3 regions of the Pantoea sp. USHLN298 genome follow, and region 1 is predicted to be linked to each of the others. Evidence: predicted binding sites of a transcription regulator. Region 1 holds the regulator's gene; each other region holds the start of a gene.

The links. Region 1 encodes PurR, which represses purine synthesis genes. Its sites were predicted from a motif close to CANGCAAACGTTTGCNTG; they were not measured.
Region 2: guaD (guanine deaminase) is a predicted target of PurR. The motif match lies at 4,500-4,517, and genes of this name have one in related genera.
Region 3: WFK59_RS07830 (NCS2 family permease) is a predicted target of PurR. The motif match lies at 5,712-5,729, and genes of this name have one in related genera.

The regions. Positions count from the first base shown of each region.
Region 1 covers NZ_JBBCRO010000001.1:922,691-933,097, reverse strand. Annotated here, with positions in the region: gene WFK59_RS04475 (aldo/keto reductase) at 1-443, opposite strand, end outside; gene WFK59_RS04470 (DUF1289 domain-containing protein) at 512-751, opposite strand; gene WFK59_RS04465 (TetR/AcrR family transcriptional regulator) at 929-1,525, shown strand; gene WFK59_RS04460 (alkene reductase) at 1,576-2,673, shown strand; gene gloA (lactoylglutathione lyase) at 2,794-3,201, shown strand; gene rnt (ribonuclease T) at 3,321-3,986, shown strand; gene WFK59_RS04445 (Grx4 family monothiol glutaredoxin) at 4,042-4,377, opposite strand; gene WFK59_RS04440 (C40 family peptidase) at 4,741-5,526, shown strand; gene cydH (cytochrome bd-I oxidase subunit CydH) at 5,585-5,674, opposite strand; gene purR (HTH-type transcriptional repressor PurR) at 5,956-6,981, shown strand; gene punR (DNA-binding transcriptional activator PunR) at 6,978-7,883, opposite strand; gene punC (purine nucleoside transporter PunC) at 7,990-9,192, shown strand; gene cfa (cyclopropane fatty acyl phospholipid synthase) at 9,504-10,407, shown strand, end outside.
Region 2 covers NZ_JBBCRO010000002.1:199,922-210,328, forward strand. Annotated here, with positions in the region: gene xdhB (xanthine dehydrogenase molybdopterin binding subunit) at 1-1,554, opposite strand, end outside; gene xdhA (xanthine dehydrogenase small subunit) at 1,544-2,986, opposite strand; gene guaD (guanine deaminase) at 2,983-4,311, opposite strand; gene ydfG (bifunctional NADP-dependent 3-hydroxy acid dehydrogenase/3-hydroxypropionate dehydrogenase YdfG) at 4,722-5,468, shown strand; gene WFK59_RS05600 (YnfA family protein) at 5,497-5,823, opposite strand; gene WFK59_RS05605 (DUF1283 family protein) at 5,957-6,280, shown strand; gene WFK59_RS05610 (DUF1161 domain-containing protein) at 6,326-6,622, shown strand; gene WFK59_RS05615 (MDR family MFS transporter) at 6,656-8,122, opposite strand; gene WFK59_RS05620 (ABC transporter permease) at 8,515-9,231, shown strand; gene WFK59_RS05625 (glycine betaine ABC transporter substrate-binding protein) at 9,248-10,159, shown strand; gene osmW (osmoprotectant ABC transporter permease OsmW) at 10,169-10,407, shown strand, end outside.
Region 3 covers NZ_JBBCRO010000002.1:650,948-661,354, forward strand. Annotated here, with positions in the region: gene WFK59_RS07815 (AMP nucleosidase) at 1-349, shown strand, start outside; gene WFK59_RS07820 (helix-turn-helix transcriptional regulator) at 1,988-2,671, shown strand; gene WFK59_RS07825 (PAS domain-containing protein) at 2,676-3,341, shown strand; gene WFK59_RS07830 (NCS2 family permease) at 4,150-5,448, opposite strand; gene WFK59_RS07835 (response regulator) at 5,883-6,626, shown strand; gene WFK59_RS07840 (D-lyxose/D-mannose isomerase) at 6,651-7,334, opposite strand; gene WFK59_RS07845 (ABC transporter substrate-binding protein) at 7,378-8,316, opposite strand; gene WFK59_RS07850 (ABC transporter permease subunit) at 8,415-9,395, opposite strand; gene WFK59_RS07855 (sugar ABC transporter ATP-binding protein) at 9,406-10,407, opposite strand, start outside.

The sequences.
Region 1 (10,407 bases):
TGGTGCAGCGTCATAAAGGCCTCGGCGACCTCGTCGGCCTCCATCAGCGGATCGGGACGGTGAATCAGCAGCAGATCAAGGCGATCGGTGCCGAAATGGCGCAGCGAATTTTCCGCACTCTGAATGATATGCGCTTTATCCGTATTGTAATGGCCGATCCGATGCTCAGGCCGGGCGCGGGTTGCAATCCCGCATTTGGTGACGATCTGCAGCCGTTCGCGCAGTCCTGGCGCCAGCTTCAGCGCCTCGCCAAATGCCGCTTCACACTGATAGTCACCATAGATATCCGCGTGGTCGACGGTGGTGATGCCAAGGCTCAGGTGATGCTCAATAAATGCCACTCGTTGCTGGGGCGACATCCCCCATTCCATCAGCCGCCAGTAACCCATAATGAGCGGTGAAAAATCCGGACCCTGCGACGCGATGGCTTGCGGTTGTAACATAACGATCTCCCTGTGGCACGATGGCTGGAATAAAGGTGTCAGAGAGTATAACGGAAACCGCCACGTCGTCAGAACAAGCTCGGTTGATGCGGATCAAGCGGCTCCTCTTTCTTCTGTTGCCGCAGCAGTCGCAGGCGGCGCTGGTGACAGAGACGCAGCACCTCACGCTTCTGCGTGTCGCTGAAGCGCATCCAGTTGAACCGCTCTTCGCGGCTGCGTAAACATCCCAGACAGTAGCCGCGGGCATCGCTCTCGCAGATGCCACGACAGGGACTGGGAACCGGGAAAAACTCAAGCTGCTCGGCCACCACGACTCCGGTGTTAAAGATGAAACGGACTATTGAAGAGATCTTAGCCTGTTTGTGCAACAAAGAAGCAATATCTGTTACCCGATTCTTGCTGATCACCGTCACGGAGTGAACACTCTGTGCCAAAAGCGACTCGCCCGATTGCATTAGACCGACTGGTCTACTAATCTCCCTGTCATGAACAAGACGCAACCACGCAATGAAACCCGCGAACATCTGCTCCGTATTGGTGAGCAGCTTTGTCTGCAACGGGGTTTCACCGGAATGGGGCTGAGCGAACTGCTGACCCTGGCGGAAGTGCCGAAAGGCTCTTTCTACTATTACTTCCGTTCCAAAGAGACCTTTGGCGTGGCGCTGCTGGAGCGCTACTTTGCACGCTTCCTGCAGGATGTTGAGCTTCAGCTGAATCAGCCCGATGGCACGCCGCGTGAGCGTCTGCTGAACCATTTTCGGGCTGCTGAGCAGCTGTTTACCCAGCAGGGACACATCGTGGGCTGTCTCGGCGTCAAGGTATCGGCAGAGGTCTGCGATCTCTCTGAACCGATGCGCGACGCGCTGCAACAGGGCGCAGCAAAAATTACCGCGCTCTATGCAGAGACGCTGAGTGCCGCTGCTCAGCAGGAGTCGCTGGCATTGCCGCATCCTCCGGCGCAAATGGCCGAACTGTTGTCGCTGTTGTGGCTCGGTGCGAGCTTACAAAGCAAGATTTCCCGCGAGCCGCAGCCGCTGCGGCTGGCATTACGTACCATCGAACAGTGGCTGAAAATCCACTGATTTTTAAAAAAAGTGTTTGTAGACGACTGGTCTACTAATCAGGAGCTAACATGGCGAGTACCCAGCTGTTTCGTCCGCTGAAAGTCGGCGCAATTACCGTGCCAAACCGCGTTTTTATGGCACCACTGACCCGTCTGCGCAGCATTGAGCCAGGCGATATTCCTACTCCGATGATGGGCGAATATTATCGCCAGCGCGCCAGCGCCGGTTTGATCATTACTGAAGCCACCCAGATCTCTTTCCAGGCGAAAGGCTATGCCGGCGCACCAGGCCTGCATACTCAACCGCAGATTGCGGCGTGGAAAGCGATTAACGAAGGCGTGCATCAGGCGGGCGGACACACGGCGGTACAGCTGTGGCACACCGGCCGTATCTCACATAACAGCGTCCAGCCAGAAGGTAAAGCCCCGGTTGCGCCATCGGCCCTTGCTGCCGGTACCCGCACTTCACTGCGTGCCGCTGACGGCAGCGTCTACCGCGAAGAGACTTCGGTACCTCGTGAGCTGACGGTGGCTGAGATTCAGCAGATCGTCGCCGATTTCGGTCAGGCCGCCGCCAATGCGCGTGAAGCCGATTTCGACCTGCTGGAACTGCACTCCGCACATGGTTACCTGATCCATCAGTTCCTGGCACCTGGCTCTAACCAGCGTACCGACGAATATGGCGGCAGCATCGAGAAGCGTGGCCGTTTTGCGCTGGAAGTGGTTGATGCGGTGATCGCTAACTGGTCAGCTGACCGCATTGGTATCCGCGTATCGCCTATCGGCAGCTTCCAGAATCTGGATAACGGTCCGGATGAGGAAGAAGCAGCGCTGTGGTACATCGGTGAGCTGGCAAAACGCAATATCGCTTACCTGCACCTCTCCGAGCCAGACTGGGCTGGCGGCAAGCCGTACAGCGATGCCTTCCGTGAGAAAGTGCGTAACCTGTTCCCTGGCGCGATCATTGGCGCAGGTGCTTATACCGTTGAGAAAGCGGACGATCTGATCGCCCGCGGCCTGATCGATGCGGTGGCGTTTGGTCGTGATTATATCGCGAACCCGGATCTGGTGGAGCGCCTGCAGCAGGATGCGCCGCTGAACCCGCAACGTCCGGAAAGTTTCTACGGCGGCGGTGCTGAAGGCTATATCGATTACCCGACGCTGTAATCTTCTTACAGGCTGCCATCCGGGAAGATGATGGCAGCCATTATTCACTGGCGATTTTGATCGCTATACTTAGCGCTGGTGTCATCCGGCGATGGCGTTTTGATTATTAAAGAGGATGTTATGCGTTTACTTCATACCATGCTGCGCGTTGGCGATCTGCAACGTTCGATCGATTTCTACACCCGTGTGCTGGGCATGCGCGTGCTGCGTCAGAGCGAAAACACCGAATACAAATATACGCTGGCCTTTGTGGGCTATACCGAAGAGAGCGAAGGTGCAGTCATCGAGCTGACCTACAACTGGGGCGTGGATAAATATGACCTCGGCAATGCTTACGGACACATTGCGCTGGGCGTTGATGATGTGGCTGCGGCCTGCGAACGCATCCGTAACGATGGCGGCAACGTCACGCGTGAAGCGGGTCCGGTGAAAGGCGGCTCGACCATCATTGCCTTTGTTGAAGATCCCGATGGTTACAAAATCGAACTGATCGAAAACAAACACGCCGGTCACGGCCTGGGCAACTAAGCCTGCTCTTCAGCCTGCCCTGCCGGGTGGGCTGATCTTCTCTGCTCCTCTTCATCTGCTGCACCCGGGCCCGTTTTTTGCCATAATGCGCGCTGCCCTTTTTCTGCAATGAGATCCTGATGTCTGAATCGAATTCCCCCCATGCACTCAATCAACGTTTCCGTGGCTTCTATCCGGTGGTCATCGACGTGGAAACCGCCGGTTTCAACGCGCAGACTGACGCGCTGCTGGAGATCGCGGCCACCACGCTGAAAATGGATGAAGAGGGTTGGATCCATCTCGACCAGACGCTGCATTTTCACGTTGAACCTTTTGTCGGCTCGCTGCTGCATCCTGAAGCGCTGGCATTTACCGGCATCGATCCCAGTAACCCGCTGCGCGGCGCAGTGAGTGAATATGAAGCGCTGCACGCCATCTTTAAGATGGTGCGTAAAGGCATTAAGGATACCGGCTGTAATCGCGCCATTATGGTGGCGCACAACGCCACTTTCGATCTCAACTTCATGAATGCCGCCGCCGAACGCGCCAGCCTGAAACGCAATCCGTTTCACCCGTTCGCCACCTTTGATACCGCGGCGCTGAGCGGACTGGTGCTGGGTCAGACGGTGCTGGCGAAAGCCTGTAAAGCGGCAGGAATGGATTTTGACAGTACCCAGGCGCACTCGGCGCTGTACGATACCCAGCAGACCGCTATTTTGTTCTGTGAACTGGTGAATCGCTGGAAGCGACTGGGTGGATGGCCGCTGCCGTTTGCTGAAGGCGAGCCATCAGCGACCGCTGACTGAAGAACCGGCAATGAAAGACAATGAAAAAGGCCGACATCGCGTCGGCCTTTCTGTTTTATTCCGCTTCTTTAAACTTCTCTGCGGTCTCTTTGATCAGCGACTGCAGTTCACCGCGCTGGAACATCTCGACGATGATGTCACATCCGCCGACCAGCTCGCCATCAATCCACAGCTGTGGAAAGGTTGGCCAGTTGGCATATTTCGGCAGCTCTGCACGAATGTCCGGGTTCTGCAGAATATCCACGTAAGCAAAACGCTCACCGCAGGCTGACAGCGCCTGAACCGCCTGCGCAGAGAAACCGCAGCTTGGCAGTTTCGGTGAACCTTTCATGAACAGCAGGATCGGGTTTTCTGCGATCTGGCGCTGAATTTTTTCTACAGTACTCATAATTGCCTTCCTTAATTCGTCACTTCGTGTTTGTTTATTGTAGCGACTTCGCACCAGGACTGAAAACGAGATTTTACCGCTGCCGGATTAAATCGCCATGTTTGTTAAGTCCGCTCATCAGCCCTGATGCCACCCGGTTATTAACGGCCAGTAACATATTAATAATTTGCAATAGTTTTGCCGATATAAGACGCTGAAAATGTTCATTTTCAACGCAATTGCGTGAGGCCGAAAGATTAATAAAAAAAGGCGTTACTGTTTTCAAACGAACTGGACTAGAATGGCATCGGCGCTGATCCTGGATCAGATTATTCCCAACTTTGTCGCGGTGCGTAGTGGCCCTGACAACTTAACTAAAACCGGACTATGCGTTTAATCATTACGCTTTTCATTCTTGCCTTTGCGCAACTGTTCTTTAACATCGCTTCTGCCTCACCGCAGGCGCCGGTGAATGTCAGTTCGCATAAAGCAGAGAAAAAGAGTGCGCGCGAAGATGAGCGCCGCAAGCGTCGCCCGCTGAAAACGGCGGCAAAGAAAACACGCGTCAGTCCGATTCAGAAGCTCAAAGTCAAAAAACAGAAAAAAAGCGAACTCACCGCCAGCCATCTTCCCGCTAAGAAAAGTAAAACCTCCCTTAAAACGGCCAGTAAAAAACGCTACGGCCACCAGCGTTCGCTTAAAACCGTTGACGCCAGCAGCAGTGACACCGGCACCATTAAAATGAGCAAGTCACATCGTCAGCGTTACCAGAAAGCGCGCGAAACGGCGATGACCAAGTTGATGGGTCAGTTAGGCAAACCTTATCAATGGGGTGGCACCTCACCGCATACCGGTTTTGATTGCAGCGGCCTGGTCTGGTACGCCTATAAAGATTTGGTCAAGTTCAAGATCCCGCGCACCGCCAATGAGATGTTCCATCTGCGCGACGCCGCGCCGGTTAAACGTGAGTCACTGGAGAAAGGCGATTTAGTCTTTTTCCGCATCAATGGCCGCGGCACCGCCGATCACGTTGGGGTTTATCTCGGCAACGGCAAATTCATTCAGTCACCGCGTACCGGCAAAGATATTCAGATCAGTGCGCTGGGTGAAGACTACTGGCAGCGCCACTATATTGGTGCGCGTCGGGTCATGACGCCAAAGACCATTCGCTAACGCAGCCGTTGGGCGATCGCCAGACAGCAAAAAGCCGGGCCATGCCCGGCTTTTTCGATCAGTGCAGAATCGCGGTGAAGCTAAAAGCGACAATCATCAGCAGGCAGCCGACGGTAGTCATCAGCGCCAGTTTCAAATCGGTACTCATTTAACTCTCCTTAGTCACAATTTTTGTGGGGTTAAGCCATTTTCCCACAGGACCGGGTAAAAATCTCGTTTTATCCGCCCAGCCTTGTTAGAATCCTGCCTTTGTTGCGCAACGCGCGCAGCCCCGGTTCCGTTTGCTCTCTTTTCAGGCGCTCATTACCCGCCAGTCGCCCTGTTTACCGGTCAGAAAACCTGCATAATTGCGCAGAAAACCCTGAGCAGACGCAAACGTTTAACATTATGCTTATCATTGCGTTAGATAAGCCCTGGAGTCCGATTTTAATGGCAACAATTAAAGATGTGGCAAAACGCGCCGGCGTCTCAACGACCACCGTTTCGCACGTCATCAATAAAACGCGTTTTGTCGCTGAAGAGACGCGCAACGCCGTCTGGCAGGCGATTCAGGAACTGCACTATTCGCCCAGCGCCGTGGCGCGCAGCCTGAAGGTGAATCACACCAAAACGCTGGGCCTGCTGGCGACTTCCAGCGAAGCGCCCTACTTTGCTGAAATTATTGAAGCAGTGGAAAACCACTGTTTCGACAAAGGCTATACTCTGATTCTGGGTAATGCGCACAATGATCTGCAGAAGCAGCGCGCCTATCTCAGCATGATGGCGCAAAAGCGCGTCGATGGGCTGCTGGTGATGTGCTCTGAGTATCCGGACGATCTGCTGAAAATGCTGGAAGAGAACCGTAACATCCCGATGGTGGTAATGGACTGGGGCGAATCCCGCGCCGACTTTACCGACACGGTGCTGGACAATGCGTTTCAGGGCGGTTATCTCGCCGGGCGTTATCTGATTGAGCGTGGCCATCGCGAGATTGGCGCCATCCCCGGCCAGATGGAGCGCAACACCGGTGGCGGACGTCACGCCGGCTTCCTGAAGGCGCTGGAAGAAGCGGGTATTCAGCCGCGTGCCGAGTGGATTGTCCAGGGTGACTTTGAACCTGAATCGGGCTATCAGGCAATGCAGCAGATCCTGTCGCAGAAACAGCGCCCGACCGCGGTGTTCTGTGGTGGCGATATCATGGCGATGGGGGCGATTTGCGCCGCCGATGAGATGGGATTGCGCGTGCCGCAGGACATTTCGGTGATCGGCTATGACAATGTGCGCAACGCGCGCTACTTCGCGCCGGCGCTGACCACCGTTCATCAGCCGAAAGCGCAGCTGGGTGAGAAAGCGCTGGAGATGTTGCTGGATCGCATCACCAGCAAACGTGAGATTTCTCAAACCATCGAAGTGCATCCAACCCTGATTGAACGTCGTTCCGTAGCTGATGGTCCGTTCCGCGACTACCGCCGTTAATCTTCGCTTAACCACTCCTGATTAAGCGTTTGCGCATCACCCAGATAGCTGAGTAACCAGCCGGTCGCCGGTGATGCGCGATCTTCCGCCCAGCTGACACAACAGGGACTCTCCGGAAAAGCCACCGGCAGGGTCAGCTCCACCAGCGCGCCGCTGTCCAGCAACGGCCGGGCCAGATGACCAGGCACCATCGCCACGCACAATCCCGCCAGTACGCAATCCAGCCCGGTCTGCCATTCCGGCACCACCAGCCGACGCTGGTTGTCGAGCGTCCACGTCATCCGGCGTGGCAGCGCGCGCGAAGTATCTTCCAGAACCAGCGACGGCCAGCTGCGCAGGGTATCGTCATCTATCTGGCTCACTTCCGTCAGCGGATGGTGGTTCGCGACTACGCAGCGCCAGTTGAGCGTCCCCATATCGCGAAAGGCAAAGCGGCCGCCGACCGGGATCGCCTGAGTCGCGCCGATAGCAACCTCCACCCGGCCATCCGCCAGCGCATCCCAGACGCCGTTGAACACTTCATAACTGATGTGCAACTCCATGTCAGGAAAGTGCCGGTAAAAATCCTTCACTAATTGTCGGGTACGCTGCGGCTTGACGATACAGTCCACCGCAATACTTAACTGCCCGCGCCAGCCGTTGGCCAGCTGCTGACACTGGCGGCGGGTGGCGAGCATTTTTTTGATGACGCTGCGCCCTTCCCGGACAAAATGCTCTCCCGCAGGGGTTAATACCACCTCACGATGCTGACGTTCAAACAGCGGAACCGCCAGCCAGGTCTCCAGCTGGCGCACCGTGTAGCTGATAGCCGACGGCACCCGATGCAGCTCCTGCGCCGCCGCGCTGAAGCTGCCACCGCGCGCCACGGCATCCACCACTTCTAACGCATATTCTGACCACATATTCTGCCTTCAAATTTTTTAACAGCAATAGGCAAATATTAGCGTTTCACAGCGGCAAACGCACCTTTTACACTCTGCCGCGTTCAACCTGCAAAATGAGAATCAGATGTCACCGTCAAAAGGATTTATGCCTTATCTCGCTCTGCTGAGCATGCTGGGCTTTTTAGCCACCGATATGTACCTGCCCGCGTTTGGCGCGATGCAGCAAACTTTCAATACCTCGCCTGGCCTGATCAGTGCCAGCATGAGCCTGTTCCTGGCCGGTTTTGCCTGCGGTCAGCTGTTCTGGGGTCCGCTCTCCGATCGCATCGGGCGTAAGCCGGTGCTGCTGGCCGGACTGGCGCTGTTCGCCGTCGGCTGTGCCGGTATGCTGTGGGTAGAGGATATTTATCTGATGCTGGCGCTGCGCTTTGTTCAGGCGATTGGCGTCTGTGCGGCCGCTGTCAGCTGGCAGGCGCTGGTGGTCGATCGCTATCCGGCCGCACGTGCTAATAAGGTGTTTGCCACCATCATGCCGCTGGTGGCGCTTTCGCCAGCCCTGGCACCGCTGTTAGGCGCGTGGCTGATTGGTCATTTCCACTGGCGTTCGATCTTCCTGGTGCTGACGCTGATTGCGCTGGCCTTGATCCTCACGACGCTGCGCCTGCCGTCGGGCCGCAAAGCAACGGGCAACCAGGGCGCAAATCCGGGCTTTTTTACCCTGCTTAAATCCCGGGTTTACAGTGGTAACGTGCTGATTTATTCCGCCTGTTCCGCCAGCTTTTTCGCCTGGCTGACCGGCTCACCCTTTATTCTGGCCGATCTGGGCCTGTCGCCCGCCGATATTGGTCTGAGTTATCTGCCCCAGACGGTTGCCTTCCTGATTGGTGGCTTCGGCTGCCGTGCCCTGCTCAACCGTTTTAAAGGGGCGCAGCTGCTGCCGTGGCTGCTGGCGGTCTACAGTCTGAGCATCCTGGCGCTGTTTGCCGTCGCACTCTCCGGCCACAGTACGCTGCTGAGCCTGCTGCTGCCGTTCTGCGGCATGGCGCTGGCTAACGGTGCTATCTATCCGATTGTGGTCTCCGCCGCACTGATGCCTTTCCCGGATGCGACCGGTAAAGCCGCTGCGCTGCAGAATACGCTACAGCTGGGATTATGCTTTGCCGCCAGCCTGGCCGTCTCCGCCGGATTAACCCAGCCACTGCTGACCACAACCCTGATAATGGCCCTGACCATTCTGCTCGCCCTGCTCGGCTTCGCGCTGCAGCGGGTGACAAACGCACAATCTGATGTTGCCACCCCCACGACCGCCTGCCAGGATAATCACTGAGGCAATGATTTTTAGTTAGCAACCTAACAATAAGTCATTGAATATTGACCCGCGTGATAATATACTCATTCGGGTCAATAATTCTGCTACAAATCAACAACATAATAACGTAACAAACTGATTGGCAACCGGGTTGCCGGGATGGCGTCTGCGCGCGCGTTACTGTTACCGTGCCTGATGCTTTTGAACCGTTTCAATCCTCTGTATCACGCCAGATCTCTGGTTTACGGAGTCATCCGTGACTTTTCTCAATTCCTGAAGAAATTGACTATTCTTTTTCAGGTTAAGATTGGACAGGTGGTGGAGAAGCTATGAGTTCATCGTATGTAGAAGAAGTGAGCCTCGAAGAAAACCATTGGTATCGCATCGTTCACGAATTGCTGGAAAAAGCGGATATCGAAATTAATGGCTCACGGAGCTGGGATATTCAGGTGAAAAATCCTGACTTCTTTAAACGTGTCCTGCAGGAAGGATCGCTGGGTCTGGGCGAGAGTTATATGGATGGCTGGTGGGAATGCGATCGGCTGGATATATTTTTCCACCACGTACTCAAACATAAACTGGATCAGCAACTCCCTCATCACTTTAAAGATACGCTGCGTATTGCCGCGGCGCGCTTAACTAATCTCCAGTCGAAAAAACGCGCCTGGATTGTCGGTAAAGAGCATTACGATTTAGGAAACGATTTGTTTTCTCTGATGCTTGATCCCTATATGCAGTACTCCTGCGGCTACTGGAAAGAGGCCACGACGCTGGCCGCTGCGCAGGAAGCGAAGCTGGATATGATCTGCCGTAAATTAGGGCTGGAGCCTGGCATGTCGCTGCTGGATATTGGCTGCGGCTGGGGAGGACTGGCCGAATTTGCCGCCCGTCATTATGGCGTGAAAGTTCACGGCGTTACCATTTCCGCCGAACAGCAGAAGCTGGCACAACAGCGTTGTGAAGGTTTAGACGTCACTATTTTATTGCAGGATTATCGCGACCTGAATGAGCAGTTTGACCGTATTGTCTCGGTCGGCATGTTTGAACATGTCGGACCGAAAAATTACGCCACCTATTTCGATGTCGTGGATCGTAATTTAAAGCCAGACGGTATTTTCCTGCTGCATACTATCGGTGCGATTAAAACCGATATGAATGTTGATCCCTGGATCGATAAATATATTTTCCCGAATGGTTGTCTGCCTTCCGTTCGACATATTGCTGACGCCAGCG
Region 2 (10,407 bases), on a different contig from region 1:
GGTGATCTGAATCTTATCGACCTCAATCTGCAGCACTTCAGCCACGATCTGAATGACTTTGGTGTTGAGCCCCTGACCCATCTCGGTGCCGCCGTGGTTGAGCTGCACCGTGCCGTCGGTGTAGATCAGGATCAGCGCGCCCGCCTGGTTAAGGAAGCTGGAGGTAAACGAGATGCCGAATTTAACCGGCGTCAGCGCCAGACCGCGTTTCAGCAGCGGGCTGCGGGCATTGAACGCCTGAATCTCCGCCCGCCGCGCCTGATAATCACTGCTCCGTTCCAGCTGTTCGGTGATTTCGTCCAGCAGATTATCCTCAACCTGCTGATGATAATGGGTGATATTGCGATCCTGCTTACCGTAGTAATTGCGCTTGCGCAGCGCCAGCGGATCGAGGCCGCGGTGCCGCGCGATGTGATCCATGATCTGCTCAATCGCCACCATGCCCTGCGGACCGCCAAAACCCCGATAGGCAGTATTTGAGGCTGTATTTGTGCGGCAGCGATAGCCGGTTATCAGCGCATCGCCGAGGTAATAGGCGTTGTCGGCGTGGAACATCGCCCGATCGACGATCGATCCACTGAGATCGAGTGAATAACCGCAGTTACCCGCCAGCTCAATCTTCACCCCACATAACAGCCCGTCATCCTCAACACCGACCTCGTAACGGACAAAAAACGGATGCCGTTTGCCGGTGATGCGCATGTCGTCGCGGCGGGAAAGCCGCATCTTCGCCGCCCGGCCAGTCTGGCGCGCCACGATGGCGCAGAGACAGGCCACGCCCGCCGCCTGGGTCTCCTTGCCGCCAAATCCGCCGCCCATCCGCCGCATATCAATTGTGACCTGATTCAGGCTGATGCCCATCACTTCCGCCACCAGCTTCTGCACTTCAGTGGGATTCTGAGTCGAGGAAAAGACCTGCAGCTGCTGATCTTCGCCGGGAATGACCATTGCCGTCTGGGTTTCCAGATAGAAGTGTTCCTGACCGCCAATATGAAAGGAACCGCTGATGCGATGCGGGGCGCGTGCCAGCGCGGCATCAACGTCACCGCGCCGATGAACGTGCGGCTCCTGCACAAAGCTGCCCTGCGCCAGCGCCTGTTCAACATCCAGCAGCGGTTCAAGCACCTCATATTCAATCACGGCAGCGGCAGCGCCCAGCCGGGCAGCGTCCGGGGAATCGGCCGCCACCGCAATCACAATCTGACCCATATATTCGACTTTGTCGTGCGCCAGCAGCGGATCGCCCGGCTCCAGCGGACCAACATCATTGATGCCGGGCACATCCTGCCAGGTCAGCACGCTGACTACGCCGGGAATGGCGTAGCACGGCTCAACATCAATCCGGGTTATGCGCGCATGAGCGTGTTCACTCAGCCGCGGACAGAGGTGCAGCATACCGGGCAGCTCAGGCTTGTCGTCAATAAACCGCGCCTCGCCGGAGACATGCATCTCCGCGCTTTCATGTTTATTGCTGCGGCCAACACCGCTCTGGATGCCGGCGGTATGCTGCGCTTTGCGCACCTCTTCACTCAGTTCAGGACGGTTATGAGACATAGCGGGCCACCTCGATACAGGTTAATTCGCCGTTGTAGCGATGGTAGTAGCGCCGCAACAGATTACGCGCCACCTGCAGGCGGTAGTCAGCGCTGGCGCGGAAATCGGAGAGCGGCTGGAAATCTTCCGCCAGCGCGGCGGCCGCGCGTGACACCGTCACGGCGTTAAAGGGTTGATCCAGCAAGGCCTGTTCGCAGTGCGTCGCCCGTTTCGGCGTCGCGGCCATGCCGCCAAAAGCGATGCGCGCCGCGCGTACCTGACCCTGCTCAATCTCCAGGTTAAAGGCCGCAAACACCGCTGAAATATCATCATCCAGCCGCTTAGAGACTTTCCAGGCCACAAAGTCAGGTGACACCGTCACTTTATCGATACGTATCGCCCGGATAAACTCGCCCGGCAACAGTCTGGTCTGCCGGTAACCGGTGAAAAACTGGTCCAGCGGCAGTAACCGTTGCTGCTCGCCCTGCTGCAGCAGCAGAGTGGCGTTCAGCGCCAGCAGCATCGGTGAGGCATCACCAATCGGCGAGGCGTTGGCGATATTGCCGCCCAGCGTACCCTGCAGCCGGATCTGTAACGACGCGAAACGTTGCAGCATTTCGCTGATGCCCGGAATCCGGTCGGTCAGAAATTCGGCAACCTGCTGCAGAGAGGCGCTGGCACCGAGCAGATAGTGATCGTCAAATTCACTGCACACTTTCAGCGCCGCAACCTGCTCCAGCGCGATCAGCACCGGTATGCGCTGATGCTGCTGGGTGATGGTGAGGCTCAGATCGGTGCCACCGGCAATCAGCCGCGCCTCAGGATGTTCCAGATAGATCTGCGCCAGCTGGGCCGGGGTTTTAGGCAGATAACAGTGCCGCCCGTCGCCGCTGAGCTGCTGCATCTCCTGATTCGCCAGTGCCGTCAGCCGTTGCGCCACGCTGGCCGCATGGTGATCGAACGGGTCGCTGACCGGCTGTGAACAGAGCTGCTGCGCGGCCGCCATGATTGGCCGGTAACCGGTACAGCGACAGAGATTGCCCGCCAGCGCACTCTCCGCCTGATGGCGATCCCAGCCGCTGACCGATTTTTGCAGACTGAACAGCGACATCACAAAGCCGGGCGTGCAGAAGCCGCATTGCGAGCCGTGGCAATCCACCATCGCCTGCTGCGCCGGATGCAGAGCACCGCCGTGACGCAGATCCTCGACGGTGATCAGCTGCTTGCCCTGTAGCGTGGAGACCAGCGTCAGGCAGCTATTGACCGTTTCATACTGCATCGCGCCATTGACCGCTTTACCGAGCGTGACGCTACAGGCACCGCAGTCACCTGAGGCACAGCCCTCTTTGGTACCGGTGCGGCGCAGATGGCCGCGCAGATAGTTAAGTATCGTCAGATTCGGATCTAACGCCTCTTCGGTAACTAATTGATTATTTAACAGGAACTGGATCATGCCGCTTGCTCTCCCGCGTCGCGCTGCCATACCGGACGCCCGTTGACCCAGGTCTGGGCGATATTGCGGTCATCGCCGAGCGTCATCAGAACAAACAGTTTTTCCCAGATATCTTTGCTGTTGCCGATACGCAAAGTCTGTAAGGCGGAAACGGCCGGATCGAGCACCACAAAATCCGCCTCTTTACCCGGATTGAAATTGCCAATGGCGTGATCGAGATCCAGCGCCCGCGCGCCGCCCAGCGTGGCGTGATAAAAGGCTTCGGCGGCGCTCAGCTTATACTGCTGCAACTGGCCCACTTTGTAGGCTTCGCCCAGCGTTTGCAGCATGCTGAAGGTGGTGCCGGCGCCCACATCGGTGCCAATACCGACTTTAACGCCCTGCTGCCAGCTGCGTTTAAGGTTAAACAGCCCGCTGCCAAGAAACAGGTTTGAGGTCGGGCAGAAAGCGATGGTGGAATCGGTGTCGTGCAGGCATTGCCATTCGCCGTCGTCGAGATGGACGCAGTGAGCAAACACGCTGCGACGCCCGGTGAGCTGATAGTGATGGTAGACATCAAGGTAGCCGGCGCGCTCCGGGAACAGCTGCTTCACCCAGGCGACCTCCTGCGGATTTTCGCTCAGATGAGTATGCAGCCAGGTATCCGGGAACTCCTGCCGCAGTTGCTGCACTTTTTCCAGCAGCTGTGGCGAGGAGGTCGGGGCGAAACGCGGCGTCAGCGCGTAGCTCAGTCGTCCGCGCTGGTGCCAGCGCTCAATCAGCGCGCGGGTCTGCTGATAACTCTGTTCCGGAGTTTCGGTCAGATTGTCAGGCGCGTTACGATCCATCATCACTTTGCCGGCAATCAGCCGCATGTTCAGCGCTTCCGCCGCGCTGAACAGCGCCTCAACCGACTGGGGATGCACGGTGCCAAACACCAGCGCGCTGGTGGTGCCATTCGACAGCAGCTGATGCAGGAAAAAGGCCGACATCCGGGCCGCGTGGTCCGGACAGTGATACTGCGCCTCCACCGGAAACGTATAGTGGTTGAGCCACTCCAGCAGCTGTTCGCCGAACGCGCCGATCATTTCGGTCTGCGGATAGTGAATGTGGGTATCGACGAAGCCCGGTACGATCAGCTTGCCGCGCAGGTCAATGACCGGCTGACCCGCCAGTGCGGCGCTGCACGCCTCCCACGGCGCTAACCCCACCACGCGTCCGTCGCGCAGCCGCAACACGCCATCCTCCAGATAGCGCGCGGCAGAGAGCAGCCCGTCGGGCTGGTCCACCACCGAGGTGAAGTCAAAAAAACTGGCGCGTATCGCCGTATCTGTCGCTGGTGACATGACTTTTCCTTTCTGAAAGCACTGCGGCCTTCTTTTCATTATGCAGATGATTGCCTTAATACCCTGTTGCAACTGCCGTGCCAGATCGCAATCACCGCTTTTACTTTTACTATCAAAGAGTTAAATAAAATCGCGCTTGTTGCGCAACTGATGCAGGACAATAGGGCCCCGCAACCGATTGCTTTGCAATCGCAATCGGTTGCCTGGCAAGCTCGTCACGAATCGGGCGGGTTTAAGCGGCTGAATGCGCGCCTGCGCTGCCCCGTTTGTGTGCATTGCGCCCCAAAACAGCGCAGCTGGCGGGCCGGTAAAATGCCTTTACAACCCGATCGGTTTTTCGGCGGGCGCAAGCGGAAATGAAATGCTATGGTGAAGCCATCGACTCTGAAAATGGCATAAGGAACAGTGAGATGATTATTTTTGTCACCGGCGCAACCGCCGGTTTTGGTGAAAGCATCACCCGTCGCTTTATCGCAAATGGTCACAAAGTGATTGCCAGCGGACGGCGTGCCGAGCGGCTGAAAGCGCTGAAAGATGAGCTGGGCGAGCATCTCTATACCGTGCAGCTTGATGTGCGGAACCGCGCGGCAATTGAAGAGGCGGTGAATCAGCTGCCTGCCGACTGGCGTGACATCGACGTGCTGGTGAATAACGCCGGTCTGGCGCTGGGGATTGAGCCCGCGCACCGCGCCAACGTCGAAGACTGGGAAAACATGATCGACACCAACACCAAAGGGCTGGTCTATATGACGCGCGCCCTGCTACCGCAGATGGTGGAGCGTAACGTTGGACATGTGATCAATATCGGTTCAATCGCCGGTAGCTGGCCTTATGCCGGTGGCAACGTCTATGGCGCGACCAAAGCCTTTGTGCGTCAGTTCAGCCTGAATCTGCGTACCGATCTGCACGGCACGGCGCTGCGCGTCACCGACATCGAGCCGGGACTGGTCGGCGGCACCGAGTTCTCTAACGTGCGCTTCAAGGGCGACGATGATAAAGCGGGCCAGGTCTATGAAGGCGCCACCGCTTTAACGCCGGAAGATGTCACCGAAGCGGTCTACTGGGTCGCCACGCTGCCTAAGCATGTCAACATCAATACCCTTGAGATGATGCCCGTCAGCCAGACGCTGGCCGGTCTCAAGGTGCACAAGCCGTAACCCTCAGGGCCAGCCGCACCGGCTGGCCCTATCCGCGTCCCCAGCCCAGCACGATAATCAGCATACCGATAAAGGCGACGATCGCCCCGCTCCAGTCCCAGGCGCTGAGTTTCACCCCATCGACCACCCGTAACCACAGCAGTGCAGTCAGCACGTAAACCCCGCCATAGGCGGCATACACCCGTCCGCTGGCCGCAGGATGCAGCGTCAACAGCCAGACAAACAGCGCCAGGCTGGCGGCGGCGGGCAGCAGCAGCCAGACGGAGCCGCCCTTTTTCAGCCACAGCCACGGCAGGAAGCAGCCGATGATTTCCGCCAGCGCGGTGATAAAAAACAGCACGGCGGTTTTAATCAGCACCCCGACCTCTCATAAACGTAAACAAACCACTCACGGCTGGTGAGCAAAGAAACGGCGATGATATACTAACGCTACCCGCGGCAACAGCCGTTCCCATTGGTGATGTCTGCGTTAACTGAAGGAAAGCGCAATGAAAAAATTTATCCCGGTCCTGTTGGTGAGCCTGCTGTCAGCGGCAGCATTCAATGCCAGCGCTACCACCAATCGCCTGATCATTGAAGATGGCAGCAGCGCCGCCAGTAATGAAGCGGCGCGTCAGGATAAAGAGCAGTGGAATGACACGCGGATGCTGCGTAACAAAGTGAACAGCCGCGTCGAGAAGGAATTTGATAAGACCGATCGTGCTTTTGATACCCGCGATAAGTGTGAGCAGAGCCTGAATCTCAACGCCTACTGGGAGCCGAATACCCTGCGTTGTCTGGATCGCCGCTCCGGCCGACCGATTGCACCCTGATTTTCAGCTATAGTAATGACGGACAACTAACATAAGGAATACGTGATGAAGCTACAGAGGGTTTTGTTAACCGCGACGTTGTTTGCGCTGCCGGTACTGGCACAGGCATCCTGTGAATCGGTAAAAACCGAGATCAGCCAGAAAATTATTCAGAACGGTGTGCCCGAATCGGGTTTTAGTCTCGACATCGTCGCCAACGATCAGGTTGATCAGGCTGGCGGTCAGGTGGTGGGACATTGTGAGAACGACACACAAAAGATTGTTTACAAGCGCATGGGGCGTGACGATGACGCCAGCGTGCCAGACAGTGCCGGCAGTTCACAGGACGCGCCCGCACAGTAAATTGCCAGGGCGACGACCTGTCGCCCTGCTCCGCTATTCTGCATGTTCCGGCCGCTGACGCGGCATCATCCACGCCACGCCCAGCGCAAACAGCGCTATCACCAGTGCCACCACAAACACCCAATGCAGTGAGCTCGCAATCGCCTGCACCATCTGCTGTAGCGTCTCCGGGGCCAGCTGACGCCGACTCTCATCCGCCATAATCTGCTGCACCGGGTCCTGCGCCTGCGGCAGTCGCCACTGCAGATTGAGGTTCAGCACCGCGCCCATGATGGCGGTGCCAATCGCCGAACCCATCATCCGGCTGAACATAATCGAGGCGGTACAGATGCCGCGAATCTGGTAATCCGCCTGATTCTGTACCGATACCAGAAAGGTGGTGCTGGTCATGCCCATACCGGTACCGATGACAAACGCGGTAAAGCCCGCCTGATACAACGAACTGTCAGGCTGCAACAGCAGCAGTAATCCACTGCCGGTAATCAGCAACAGCGCGCCCAGTTGTGCGGTGAAACGGTATGAGGTGCGCAGCATCAGACGGCCGCTCAGGGTACTGGCCAGCGGCCAGCCAATCGACATCATCGCCAGCGCACTGCCCGCCTGCAGTGGCGAACCGCCGCCGATCCCCTGAATCCAGGTCGGCAGAAAAGCGCTGATCCCCATCATGGCGGCCCCGATGATCAGGTTGCCGGCGTTACCGGCAATAATCAGCCGGCTGCGCCAGATAATCAGTGGGAACAACGGTGCGTCAGCCTGCTGCTCGTGGCGCTTGAGCCGCCAGCCAGCAAACAGCGAAAACAGCAGGAACGGGATCAGCCAGTAGCCCAGCTGTTCAGCCTGCAGTAGCGCAACCAGCAGTGCGCTGACGCACAGCATCAGCCAGCCACTGCCCGCCAGGTTCAGCGGCTGCGCCTGCGCCTCCTGTTGATGCGCCGGTAACCAGCGCGCCAGCATCAGCATACTGATCAGCCCTATTGGCAGATTGACCCAGAAAATCACCGACCAGCTAAAGTGCTGTACCAGCCAGGCGCCGGTCAGCGGACCGACGATGGCGGCCACGCCCCAGACGCTGGAGAGCCAGCCCTGCACGCTGGCGCGCTCACGCGGTGAGTAGATGTCCGCCACGATAGTTGAGCTGAGCGGCATGATGGCACCGGCTCCCAGTCCCTGAAAAGCGCGGAACAGAATCAGCCAGGTCATGGTATGGGCAAAGCCACACAACACCGAGCCGATCAGGAACAGCGTGGTGCCGATAAAAAACATCCGCTTACGGCCATAGATATCCGCCAGTCGTCCGTAGAGCGGGACGCTGACCGCCTGCGTCAGCAGATAGATGGAGAATACCCAGCCAAACTGCGAAAAGCCGCCCAGTTCAGCAATAATGGTCGGCATCGCGGTGGCAACAATGGTGACCTCAATCGCCGCCATAAACATGGCCAGCATACAGGCGATTAAAATCCAGTGGCGGTGCCCGGTCTGAATCTGTGCGCTTTCAGTCATAGAGATCCTTTTTTAAGCTGCAACACTAGCGCAGATTGAGTGAATGCAGTTTCCCGTCAGTGCGCATCACGGGCGCAATGTGTGACGTTGTCACCAAAAGTCGATGAAAAATTTTCATTGATGTGTTAGCCCAATCACCACGCGGCCTTAACACTATTTTAACCTGTTTTTCACCGACTGCTTTAGGGCGTTAAAGCTAGCGCGGCTCGCTTAGGGCTGCTATAGCATTAAAGCCTGTTTTTCAGCGTTCAGTTAAAAATCGTCGATAAACAGTCATTTGATGTGCATTTTATCGCAGTTTCGGTATTGGAAGCGGCGGCGGGTTTTGCTGCTTCTGTCGGGCTGCTAGTGATGGGTATAACAATTGAGATCGTAATCAGGGAGAGTCCCTTATGCAAAATGCTTCACTGGCCCGCCGCGCTGGTCTGGCACTGCTGGCTGTGGCCGCGGTGATTGGCGCGCTAATCTGGGGCCTTGGCTGGGACCAGTTAGTCGCCAGAAAAGTTGATCTGCTCTATCTCGGCCAGCAACACCTGTTTTTAGTCTTCTGGTCAATGCTGTTTGCTCTGCTGGTCGGTATTCCCAGCGGCATCATTCTCAGTCGCCCTTTCGCCCGTCGCTGGGCCGAATATGTGATGCAGATTTTTAACGTCGGTAATACGCTGCCGCCGCTGGCGGTGCTGGCATTAGCGATGGTGATTATCGGCATCGGCGACCGTCCAGCGCTGATTGCGCTGTTTCTCGCCTCTCTGCTACCTATCGTACGTAACACTTTCTCCGGCCTGAGTGCGGTCCCTTCTTCACTGATCGAAGCCGCCAACGGCATTGGTATGACCAAAATGCAGCGTTTGCGCCAGGTCGAACTGCCTGATGCGCTGCCGGTTATCCTCGCGGGCGTGCGTATTGCCACCGCCATCAATGTGGGTACCGCGCCGCTGGCGTTTCTGATTGGTGCCAGCAGCTTCGGCGAACTGATTTTTCCCGGCATCTACCTCAACGACTTCCCGACGCTGATCCTGGGTGCGGCGGCGACTGCGCTGGTGGCGCTGGTGCTGGATATGCTGCTGGCCGCGCTCGGCCGCTTTCTCAGTCCGCACGCTGCGGCATAACAATAAGGAATTTGCGATGCTTACGCGCTGGATAAAAAAGAGTGCCCTGACCCTGCTGGCGACGCTGGCATTAAGTCAGACCGCCCAGGCGGCGGCCCCGCTGGTGATGGCCACCAAGAGCTTTACCGAGCAGCACATCCTGTCGGCGATGACGGTGCTGTGGTTACAGAAGAAAGGCTTTGAGGTGATCCCAAAGCGCAATATCGCCACCACTATTGGCCGGAATGCGCTGCTGAATAAGCAGATCGATATGACGTGGGAGTACACCGGGACTTCACTGATCATTTTTAACCATATCAACCAGCCGATGTCGTCAGAGCAGGCCTATGACACGGTTAAAAAACTCGATGCGAAACTGGGCCTGGTGTGGCTTCAGCCCGCCCCGATGAACAATACCTATGCTTTCGCCATGACCCGGCAGCGGGCGGAGAAAGAGGGTATCACCACGATGTCGCAACTGGTGGCAAAAATTGAACAGGTACGCCAGCGCGATCCCGACCATAACTGGCGACTGGGGCTGGACCTGGAGTTTTCCGGCCGCTCAGACGGCATGAAGCCGCTGCAGAAGACTTACAACCTGGCGCTGGATCGGCCGCAGATCCGCCAGATGGACCCTGGCCTGGTCTATAACGCCATCCGCGATGGCTTCGTCGATGCCGGTCTGATCTACACCACCGACGGCCGGGTGAAAGGCTTTGACCTGAAAGTGCTGGAGGATGATAAGCATTTCTTCCCGAGCTATAACGTCACGCCGGTGGTGCGTAAGGATGTGCTGGAGAGCCATCCTGGCCTGGAAGCGGCGCTGAACCAGCTCTCCCCGCTGATTACCGATGAGTCGATCACCGAGATGAACAAGCGGGTCGATATCGATCACCAGTCACCGGAACAGGTGGCGCGTGATTTCCTTAAATCTAAAAACATGCTGTAAGGAGGCACTGTGGATACCCTTCACTACATCATGGATAACTGGAGCAGCCTGCTGACGCTGAGCTGGCAACACACCTGGCTGGTGCTGGTCGCTGTCGGGCTGGCAATTGTGATTGGCGTGCCGCTCGGCATTCTGATTGTCCGGGTGCGCTGGCTGGCGACGCCGATCCTCGGTATTGCGACCGTGGTGCTGACCATCCCGACCATCGCGCTGTTTGGCCTGATGATCCCGCTGTTTTCGCTGATCGG
Region 3 (10,407 bases), on a different contig from region 1:
GCTGCGTACCGGCACCGTGGTCACCACCGACGACCGTAACTGGGAGCTGCGTTATTCAGCCTCGGCGCTGCGTTTCAACCTGAGCCGCGCGGTAGCGGTCGATATGGAGAGCGCCACCATTGCAGCTCAGGGTTATCGCTTCCGCGTTCCTTACGGCACCCTGCTCTGCGTGTCAGATAAGCCGCTGCACGGCGAGATCAAGCTGCCAGGCCAGGCGAATCGTTTTTATGAAGGCGCGATTTCGGAGCATTTGCAGATTGGGATTCATGCGGTGGAGTTGCTGCGTGCCGAAGGCGATAAGCTGCATTCGCGTAAGTTGCGGACGTTTAATGAGCCGCCTTTCCGGTAGGGGTTGGTTCGCCAGCTGGCTGGTGGGGGTTCGCTGCGCGAACGGGCTGGGAGAAGGTTTCGTTCGCCGGATGGCTGGTGGGGTTCGCTGCGCGAACGGGCTATGAGAAGGTTTCGTTCGCCGGATGGCTGCGGCAGTTTCAGCTTCGCCGCTGCCGGCGACCGACAAGGGGGCGCCAGTCGCCGCGCCCCCTTGACCCCGGGCTCCGGCCTGCTTCACCGCCGCTTCGCGGTCCCTTCGCTTCTTCCGGATTTCTTACGGACCGGCCGGGACGCGCCATCCCTGGCGCGGCCCCGCCTCTTCGCGACATCCCTGTCGCTCGTCCTGAAATCCCTCATCCGCTCAGCGCTTCAGACGGCCTCCCAACCCCTCGCTGTTATTTCTGTGTTTCCTGGTGAGTTCTTCGTCGCTGTATGTCTGAGCACAATGACTGTCGGTGCTGCTGTTTTTTTTCAGGGCCGTCAATAATCAGACGACATCAGGACAGACAGCAATCTGAGAATCCGCTGTCATGCAGATGCTGCGCAGGATGCAGCCGTGCGAAGCGCGCCTGACTATCAGGCTCAAACCATCAGCAGGCAGACAATATCAGGCCATAAAACAAAATAGCGGGTTTGCAGGCGGGGGTTTGCCAGAGGCGTCCGAAGCGCTGAGGAGTGAGCGGAGGCCAGGAAGAGCCGACAGGACGTCGGCGAAAGGACGGCCTCGCCAGGGACGGCGAGTCCGGACGGTCCGTCGGCCGCAGTGAGTGACGAAGGCACCGCGCGCAGCGTGGCGCGAAGGCAGCCGGACGCCGGGATTGTTAAGGGGCGGGCGGCCGCCCCTTGACGCGTCCGCCCGCTCCGGCAATCTGAAACTCCCCAGCGCCTGGCGGGCGAAACCTTACTCTGTGCCAGCCCGCTGCCAGGCGAAACCTGCTCAATGCCAGCCCACTGCCATGCGAAACCTGCCATGTCAGACCGCAGCCATGCGTAACCAGCCCCAGCCCGCCGCCAGGCGTAATCACCCAGTCATCAGCCAGCTCCGGACAGCATGAAAAATGTAAGAAATCACAGGCGGGGGTTTGCCAGAGGCGTCCGCAGCGCTGAGGAGTGAGCGGAGGCCAGGAAGAGCCGACAGGACGTCGGCGAAAGGACGGCCTCGCCAGGGACGGCGAGTCCGGACGGTCCGTCGGCCGCAGTGAGTGACGAAGGCACCGCGCGCAGCGTGGCGCGAAGGCAGCCGGACGCCGGGATTGTTAAGGGGCGGGCGTCCGCCCCTTGACGCGTCCGCCCGCTCCGGCAAACTGAACTCCCCAGTGCCTGGCGGGCGAAACCTCACTCTGTATCAGACCACCGCTAGCGTAACCTGCTCTCTCCCAGACCACACCTCAGCGCAATTACTCTGGAAAGTAACATTGTTAAATAATGACAGGTGAAAAAAGCCCATAACCTTTCGGCTATGGGCATAGTTTTTATTTTTTATAATTGCAGGCAATTTCCCTGGTGATTAGCCGCATTAATACTTTTATGATATTTTCTTTCTGTTATGAAGGTATGATTGCAGTACGGTATTTTATCTGCAGCGTGCTTTTTCAGTAGGGTTATTACGATGTAAGGTCAATTTAATGTAGGGTAATTTAAATGTAAGGATACGTTTATGAAAACAATTCCATTATCTGCCAGCTTGATCGAAATGTTTGAACACGATCCGATCGTTGGCTGGGCAGTTAAAGACAATAACTCCCGCTTTGTTTATGTCAATAACACGTTCAAAACCTGGCAAACCCTTTCAAATCGATATAACTATGAAGGCAGGAATATCAGTGAGATTCCCGTTCCCGTTGCCGAATTTTCAGAGCTGTTTAACCAGCAGGAAAGGGAAATAGAGCGCACGGGTCATCCAGTAAGGGCTATCACTACGCACATTCAGGGCAAAGAGAAAATCATGCAGCCCGCTTATAATGTTCAGGAACCGCTCTATGACGACGAGCATAACTGCATCGGCACCGTTATCAGCGTCAGGCACGTCAGAATCGTTACACCAACCTCGTTACTGGATGGAAAAATAATTCAGCATGCGACCTTCAAATCCCCCTCATCCGTATTTACCGAAAAAGAATGGGAGGTGGTATATCTGCTGGTCTGTGGAATGAACATCAAAGAAATAAGCAGTGTACTGGCAATTTCAATTGATGCCGTTAACGGCAGGCTCCGAAGCTGTTACCGAAAAACGGGTCTCAACTCCGTTTTTGCCCTGACTGACTATTGTCGCCAAAGCCAATTTGATAACTATATACCGGCGTTCTTTCTGAAGAAGGGACATATCATAATCAGAGGCTAAGCTGATGAATCAAGAACTCAATCATCTCGGATGCTATTTTGACCACTCCCTGTTTGGCTGGGCAATAAAGGACAGTGCTTCACGCTATGTTTATGGCAATAAACTTGCCTGCCTCTATTTCAACGTATCAGATGACACACTAGTAGGTTCCCTCGACACTGACCTGACGCCGGATATCGGCGATTATTATCGCCATATACGCCATGATGACAGAAAGATAGTGACCACTGGCCAGATGAGCCTTGTACTCAAAACGTTCGAGTATGGTAGGCGTAATAGGCTCAGATCATTTTTGGTGGAGAAACGCCCCTGGCCGTTCAGAGAGGGGGTTAATGGCATCATTTGTACTTACATGGAGATCAGCAATATTTACTTTTCTACCTTTCTGAAACCGAGCGGCAGGAAGCCTTTTGTTTTTACCCGACCAGCCAGTATTTTTACTGACAAAGAATGGGAAGTGATTCTGTTGCTGTTCTGTGGTGTAAAACAGCACAGCATGCCGGAGATTCTTGGCATCAGCCCGTCGGCCCTTCGCAACCGATTGACACGCTGCTACAACAAAAGCGGCGTAATCAATAATGCCGCACTGCAGCAGTACTGCTTCCTGAGAGGCTGGGACAACTACATTCCGCCATTTTTCCTCAGTAAAGGACATGTCCTGATTAACTGAAAGGTGGCTTACCTGATTTGTTCGCTGCGCGAACGGGCTGGGAGAAGGTTTCGTTCGCCGGCCGGCTGTGGCAGTTTCAGCTTCGCCGCTGCCGGCGACCGACAAGGGGCCGCCAGTCGCCGCGCCCCCTTGACCCCGGGCTCCGGCCTGCTTCACCGCCGCTTCGCGGTACCTTCGCTTCAGACGGCCTCCCTACCCCTCGCTGTTATTTTTTGTGTTTCCTGGTGAGTTCTTCGCCGCTGTATGTCTGAGCAGAATGACTGTCGATGCTGCTGGTTTTTCAGAGCCGTTGTTGTCAGAAAAAAGAAAACATCCAGCCCCAGCACGCCGCCAGGCATAACTACACAAACCACCAGACAGCACCGGACCATTAAAAAAACAGAGATACTTCAGGCGGAGGTTTGCCAGAGGCGTCCGAAGCGCTGAGGAGTGAGCGGAGGCCAGGAAGAGCCGACAGGACGTCGGCGAAAGGACGGCCTCGCCAGGGACGGCGAGTCCGGACGGTCCGTCGGCCGCAGTGAGTGACGAAGGCACCGCGCGCAGCGTGGCGCGAAGGCAGCCGGACGCCGGGATTGTTAAGGGGCGGGCGGCCGCCCCTTGACGCGTCCGCCCGCTCCGGCAAACTGAAACTCCCCAGCGCCTGGCGGGCGAAACCTTACTCAGTGCCAGCCCGCTGCCATGCGAAACCTTACTCTGTGTCAGCCCGCCGCTAGCGTAACCTGACCCCAGCCCGCAGCCATGCGAAACCAGCCCCAGCCCGCTGCTAAGCGAAACCTCCTTCAACCGCCGCCAGGCGAAACCTCCCCGATCAGGCGCTCAGCCACCCCAACTTAATCACAAACAGAATCGACAAAATCACCAGCGCCGCGTTGACCTCTTTAGTACGGCCACTCAGCAATTTCACCAGCGTCCAGGTAATAAAACCAAACGCGATGCCGTTGGCGATCGAATAGGTCAGTGGCATCGCCAGCGCGGTCACGGTGACCGGTGCGGCGGTGGTGATATCTTTCCAGTCAATCTCCGCCAGACCTGATGCCATCAGCACGGCGACAAACAGCAGCGCTGGCGCAGTCGCATAGACCGGCACGCTGGAGGCCAGCGGCGAGAAGAACAGCGCCAGCAGGAACAGTACCGCCACCACAATCGCCGTCAGACCGGTACGGCCGCCGGCGCTGACGCCCGCCGCAGATTCCACGTAACTGGTGGTGGTCGAGGTACCCAGCAGCGAACCAAATAACGCGGCCGCGCTGTCAGCGATCAGCGCCCGGCCCATTTTCGGCACGTTGCCCTGCTCATCCGCCAGACCGGCACGTTTGGTCACGCCCAGCAGCGTCCCGGTGTTGTCGAACACATCAACAAACAGGAAGGCAAAAATCACGCTCACCAGGCCAACGTTAAAGGCACCGGCAATGTCCAGCTGCATAAAGGTCGGGGCGATCGACGGCGGTGCGGAGAACACGCCGGCAAACGGTGACAGTCCAATGCCCATTGAAATAAAGGTCACCAGCAAAATGCCGATCAGCACTGCGCCGGTGACGCGACGCGCTTCCAGCACCACAATCACGATAAAGCCCAGCATCGCCAGCAGCGGCCCCGGCTTGGTCAGATCGCCAATCCCCACCAGCGTCGCCGGGTTATCGACCACAATCCCCGCCCCTTCCAGCGCAATCAGCGCCAGAAACAGCCCGATACCGGCACCAATCCCGGCACGCAGCGGCAGCGGAATGCTGGCAATAATCCATTCGCGGATTTTGAAGATCGACAGCGCAAAGAAGATCACCGCCGACAGGAAGACCGCGCCCAGCGCCACCTGCCAGGTGTAGCCCATGTGCAGCACCACCGTGTAGGTAAAGAAGGCGTTCAGCCCCATGCCCGGTGCCAGCGCAATCGGGTAGTTCGCAATCAGCCCCATCAGCACGCAGCCAATGGCCGCCGCCAGACAGGTGGCAACAAATACCGCCCCTTTGTCCATGCCGGTGGCGCCCAGAATGCTCGGGTTAACAAACAGGATGTAGGCCATCGCCAGGAAGGTGGTGATCCCGGCGATAATCTCGGTGCGAACCGTGGTGTTGTGTGCTTTGAGTTTGAATAATTTTTCTAACATCATCATCTCTCGATACAGGAGACGTCACGAATGTGCGTTCTCGCTTGCCAAAGGGGTTTGCATGCTGATTATTCTGTTCCCGGAACAGCGAAACGGGCTGCTGCATACTCGCGAGCCTGAATGGGGTAAAAAAACGTGTCTGGGCCCACTGCCCTAAGCAATTGCCATGCCATAAGCCGACGCAATCGATTACCTGGCGGGTCAATACACGGCTAAGACAATTCCGAACCAAAACAAGGCGCGATTATGGTGCAATGCACTGATTCTGCGCAATCGTTTTCCTGCGGCGACATCGGGGGTCAGAAAAACTCTGCGCCAGCGCACGATTCCGCACTCTGCCAGGCGAAGCTGGTCACGTTTCAGCAGGCTGAAACAGCAACCGTCATTAGCCTGTGTACACTCCAGAATTAACTCTTTCGTAACATTGAGGCCGCGCAATGAAGCCAGCAATTTTGGTGGTGGATGATGATCTTGCCGTCTGCGACGTGTTGCAGGACGCGCTAAGTGAACATGTGTTCAGTGTTTACAGCTGTCATCAGGGCAAAGAGGCCTTGGCGATGCTTCAGGATCACCCGGAGATCGGGCTGGTGATGCTGGATATGATGCTGCCGGATACCAATGGCCTGCTGGTGTTACAGCAGTTACAGCGCCAGCGGCCCGACGTGCTGGTGATCATGCTGACCGGGATGGGATCGGAAGCGGAGATGGTGGTCGGGCTGGAGATGGGCGCGGATGATTATATCGCCAAACCCTTTAACCCGAGAGTGGTGGTGGCGCGCGCCCGGGCTGCGCTGCGTCGCGGTGGTCGTCTGCTGCCTGCAGCCGAGGACCAGGCGGGCTGGCGCTTTAACGGCTGGCAACTTGACGATGCCCGCGCTCAGCTGTTTAACCCGCAACGCGAACTGATACCGCTCACCCAGGGTGAATATAGCCTGCTGCGGGCGCTGGTGCGTCATGCCCGCAAGGTGCTGACCCGCGATCAGCTGCTGGAGCTGACCCACAGCGAAACGCTCGACGTCTTTGATCGCACCATCGACGTACTGATCATGCGGCTGCGGCGTAAAATTGAAACTAACCCGCACCAGCCCAGCCTGATCCGCACCATTCGTGGCCTTGGCTATGTTTTTTCGGCCGATGTGGTCAAACCCGATGCCGTAACGCGTACCAGCCAGATCGCCTGAGTGACCGCGCCACGCCTGCCCTGCTCAGGGCAGCCAGTGCGCATAATCGTTGCACAGCAGCCAGCGCGGCGACTCATCCTCCTGCAGTGGATTGAAGCGCGCCAGCGGCGTCAGAAATACATTGTCGTTTTCGTCATCATTCGGCATCGATACCTCGCCCACCAGCACATCACCGAAGCCGCTTTCGCCCCAGAAACTGTGCCAGATGCCCGTTTCCAGCGTCACGCTTTCGCCCGGCGAGAGCCGTATCTGCGAACCGGCGGCGTGCGACTGGCGTATGCCGTCGAGCGACACCTGCACGGGCGAATGCGCCAGCCCGTCGCCATCGCGATTATGTAATTCGATAATCAGATTGCCGCCGCCGCGGTTGATAATGTCTTCCATTTTCTGCGGGTGATAGTGCATCGGCGTGCGCTGGCCTTCGCGCACGTGCATCACCTTTTCGGCATAGGGTTTGTGCCACGGCTGTCCGCCTGGCGATCCGTTACGCAGGGTAAACAGCGTCAGGCCGGTCTGCAGAAAGTCAGCCGCGCCAAAGCTGGTGACGTCCCAACCCAGCCGCAGCGCCAGAATTTCCTGCGCCTGCTGACGATCCTGAAGCTGCCACTGGCGCAGATCGTAATCCGCCCACGGTGGCAGATGCACATCCTGGCGGATGAAAAACTCGCGGGTCTGTTGCAGCGCGCGGTTCACTTCTGAACGTTGCATGAGCGTCCTCCTGCAGGCGGCACCCGGCGGTGCCGCCTGTGGCTTATTTCACCGTCCAGCCCTGATAGCTGCCGATGTTGTTACGATCGATCAGCTTCACCGGAATCAGCACCGGCTTATCGGGTGCCGGTTTGCCCTGCAGAATGTCATAGCCGATCTCCACCGCTTTGGCGGCCATCACCTGCGGGTCCTGCGCCGGGGTGGCGACGAACAGTGAGTTCTTCCGCTTCAGCGCCTCTTCACCGTCCGGCGATCCATCGACGCCGACAATAAAGAATTCGTTACGCTGCGCCTGTTTCGCCGCCAGATCGGCACCGATCGCCGTCGGATCGTTGATGGCGAATACCGCATCGATCTTCGGATTAGCCGATAGCAGGCCGGTCATCACTTCCAGCCCGCCTTCGCGACTGCCTTTGGCGTTCTGGTTGTAAGAGAGCAGCTTGATCTCCGGATGGCGCTTCAGTTCGGTCATACAGCCTTCAACGCGGTTCTGAACCGCAGAGACCGGCGGCCCGTTGATGATCACCACGTTGCCTTTGGCTTTCAGACGGTCAGAAATATATTTACAGGCCATCACCCCGGCTTCGGTGTTATCGGAGGTAATGGTGGCGTTGGCACCATCGGCCGCCACGTCAACCGCCACCACCACGATGCCAGCGTCCCGCGCCCGCTTCACCGCCGGGGCGATGCCTTTGGAGTCGGCGGCATTAAGGATAATCATGTCAACTTTCGCCGCGATAAAGTTATCAATCTGGCCGACCTGCTGACCGAGATCGTAGCCGCTGGAGACCAGCGTCACGTTGACCTTATCCCCCGCCAGTTCCCGCGCTTTCATCTCCGCACCCTTGGTGATCTGCACGAAAAATGGGTTAGCCAGATCGCCGACCGTCACGCCGATAGATTTGAGTTCTTTTGCCTGAGCCATGCCGGTACTGAACAGCGTCGCCGCCAGCAGTCCGGTTACAATCGGATTAAAACGCATAGACCTTCTCCTGCGGTTATCAAAGTGCCAACGACTAAATGGCGTTTTTTATGGTGGCGGCTGCGCGGCTGCGCGGCTGCGTCTCCGCCCTTCCAGCCTTAACTCACGTGATGGCGGGTGCGATATTTGTCGATCAGCACCGCAATAATGATCACCGCACCTTTGATCACCAGCTGCCAGAAATAGGAAACGCCCATCAGCGTCATGCCGTTATTCAGGGTGGCGATAATCAGCGCGCCAATCAGCGTGCCGGTAATGGTGCCGATGCCGCCAACGAAACTGGTGCCGCCGAGGATCACCGCGGCGATCGCATCCAGCTCATAGCCGACGCCGAGGTTACCGTTGGCGCTGTAGAGTCGCGAGGCGCTCATCAGCCCGCCCAGCCCCGACAGCAGGCCGCTCATGCCGTAGACAAAAATCAGCACCATACCGACCTTGATGCCGGTCAGGCGGGCCGCCTGCATGTTGCCGCCGACGGCATAAATATGTACCCCCAGCGTGGTGCGGCGCAGGATAAACCAGCAGATAGCGATGACGGCGAAAGCGATCACAATCAGCCACGGCACCGGCCCGAGATAGCCATTGCCGATCCATTCAAAGTTGATATCGGAGTTGATCACCGTGGTGCCGTCCGCCAGCAGATAGGCCGCCCCGCGCAGCGCGGTATAGGTGCCGAGCGTGACGATAAACGGCGGCAAACCGGCCCATGCCACCAGCACGCCGTTGAACAGCCCCATCACCAGTCCGGCCCCCAGCGCCATCGGAATGGTCATTGAGGCCAGCATCGGATCGAGCGAGGCCACCAGCGCCACCACGGCGGTGGTGCCCAGCATCGAGCCGACCGACAGATCGATGCCGCCGGTCAGGATGACAAAGGTCATGCCCGCCGCCAGCACGATATTGATGGAGGCCTGGCGGGTAATGTTCAGCAGGTTCGCTTCGGTGAAGAAGTTCGGCGTGACAAAGCCAAACACTGCCACGATCAGGATCAGAATCGGCAGGATACCGACGGTTTGCAGCAGATCGCCCATCAGCGCGCGTTTCAGCGTCGGGGCTTTGGTCCGGGCCAGTTGTGTCATGTTGGTATCCTTATACCTCGAGCGGTGACGCGCTGTGCGCACCGGTTGCCAGCGTCATAATGTTTTCCTGACTGATGTTGCTGCCTTCCAGCTCACCCACAATGGTGCCTTCGTGCATCACGTAAACGCGGTCGCTCATCCCGACCACCTCCGGCAGTTCGCTGGAGATCATTAAAATCGCCACGCCCTGCCGCGCCATCTGCTGCATCATGCGATAGATTTCGCTCTTCGCGCCGACATCCACCCCGCGCGTTGGCTCGTCGAGGATCAGAATGCGCGGACCAATGGCCACCCAGCGCGAGATCAGCAACTTCTGCTGATTGCCGCCGGAGAGACCGCCAGCCCGTACCTGGGCATGGGGCACCCGGATATTGAGTGAGGCGATCGCCTCGGTGGCAATCGACTGCCCTTTGCGACGGTCGAGCATCCCATAGCTGGCGTCGCGTTCCAGCGTAGCCATCACGATGTTCTCCTGTGCCGCCATCTCCAGAAACAGTCCCTGCTCCTTGCGGTTCTCGGTCAGAAAACCGATCCCCTGCGCAATCGCCTCGCGCGGTGAACGAATCCGTACCTTTTCGCCATCGATCCAGATCTCGCCATCTTTCGGTGGATGTACGCCAAAAATCAGCTGCGCCAGTTCGCTGCGCCCTGCGCCGACCAGTCCGGCCAGCGCCACAATTTCACCGGCCCGCACCGCCAGACTGCTGGGATGCACTTTGCCGCCGTCGGTAAGGTGATTGACCGCCAGCCGGATATCGCCCAGCGGTATGGTGCGGTCTTTGTTGAACAGGTCACTGAGCGGGCGACCCACCATCATCCGCACCAGTTCGCTGGCGTTGAGCTGGTCGCGGGTCAGGCTGCCGACATACTGGCCGTCGCGCAGCACGCTGACCCGATCGGAAAGCTCATAAACTTCGGCCATCCGGTGACTGATATAGATAATCGCCATCCCTTCGCTGCGCAGCCGTTTAATCAGCGCAAACAGCTGTTCGGTCTCGCGGTTGGAGAGCGC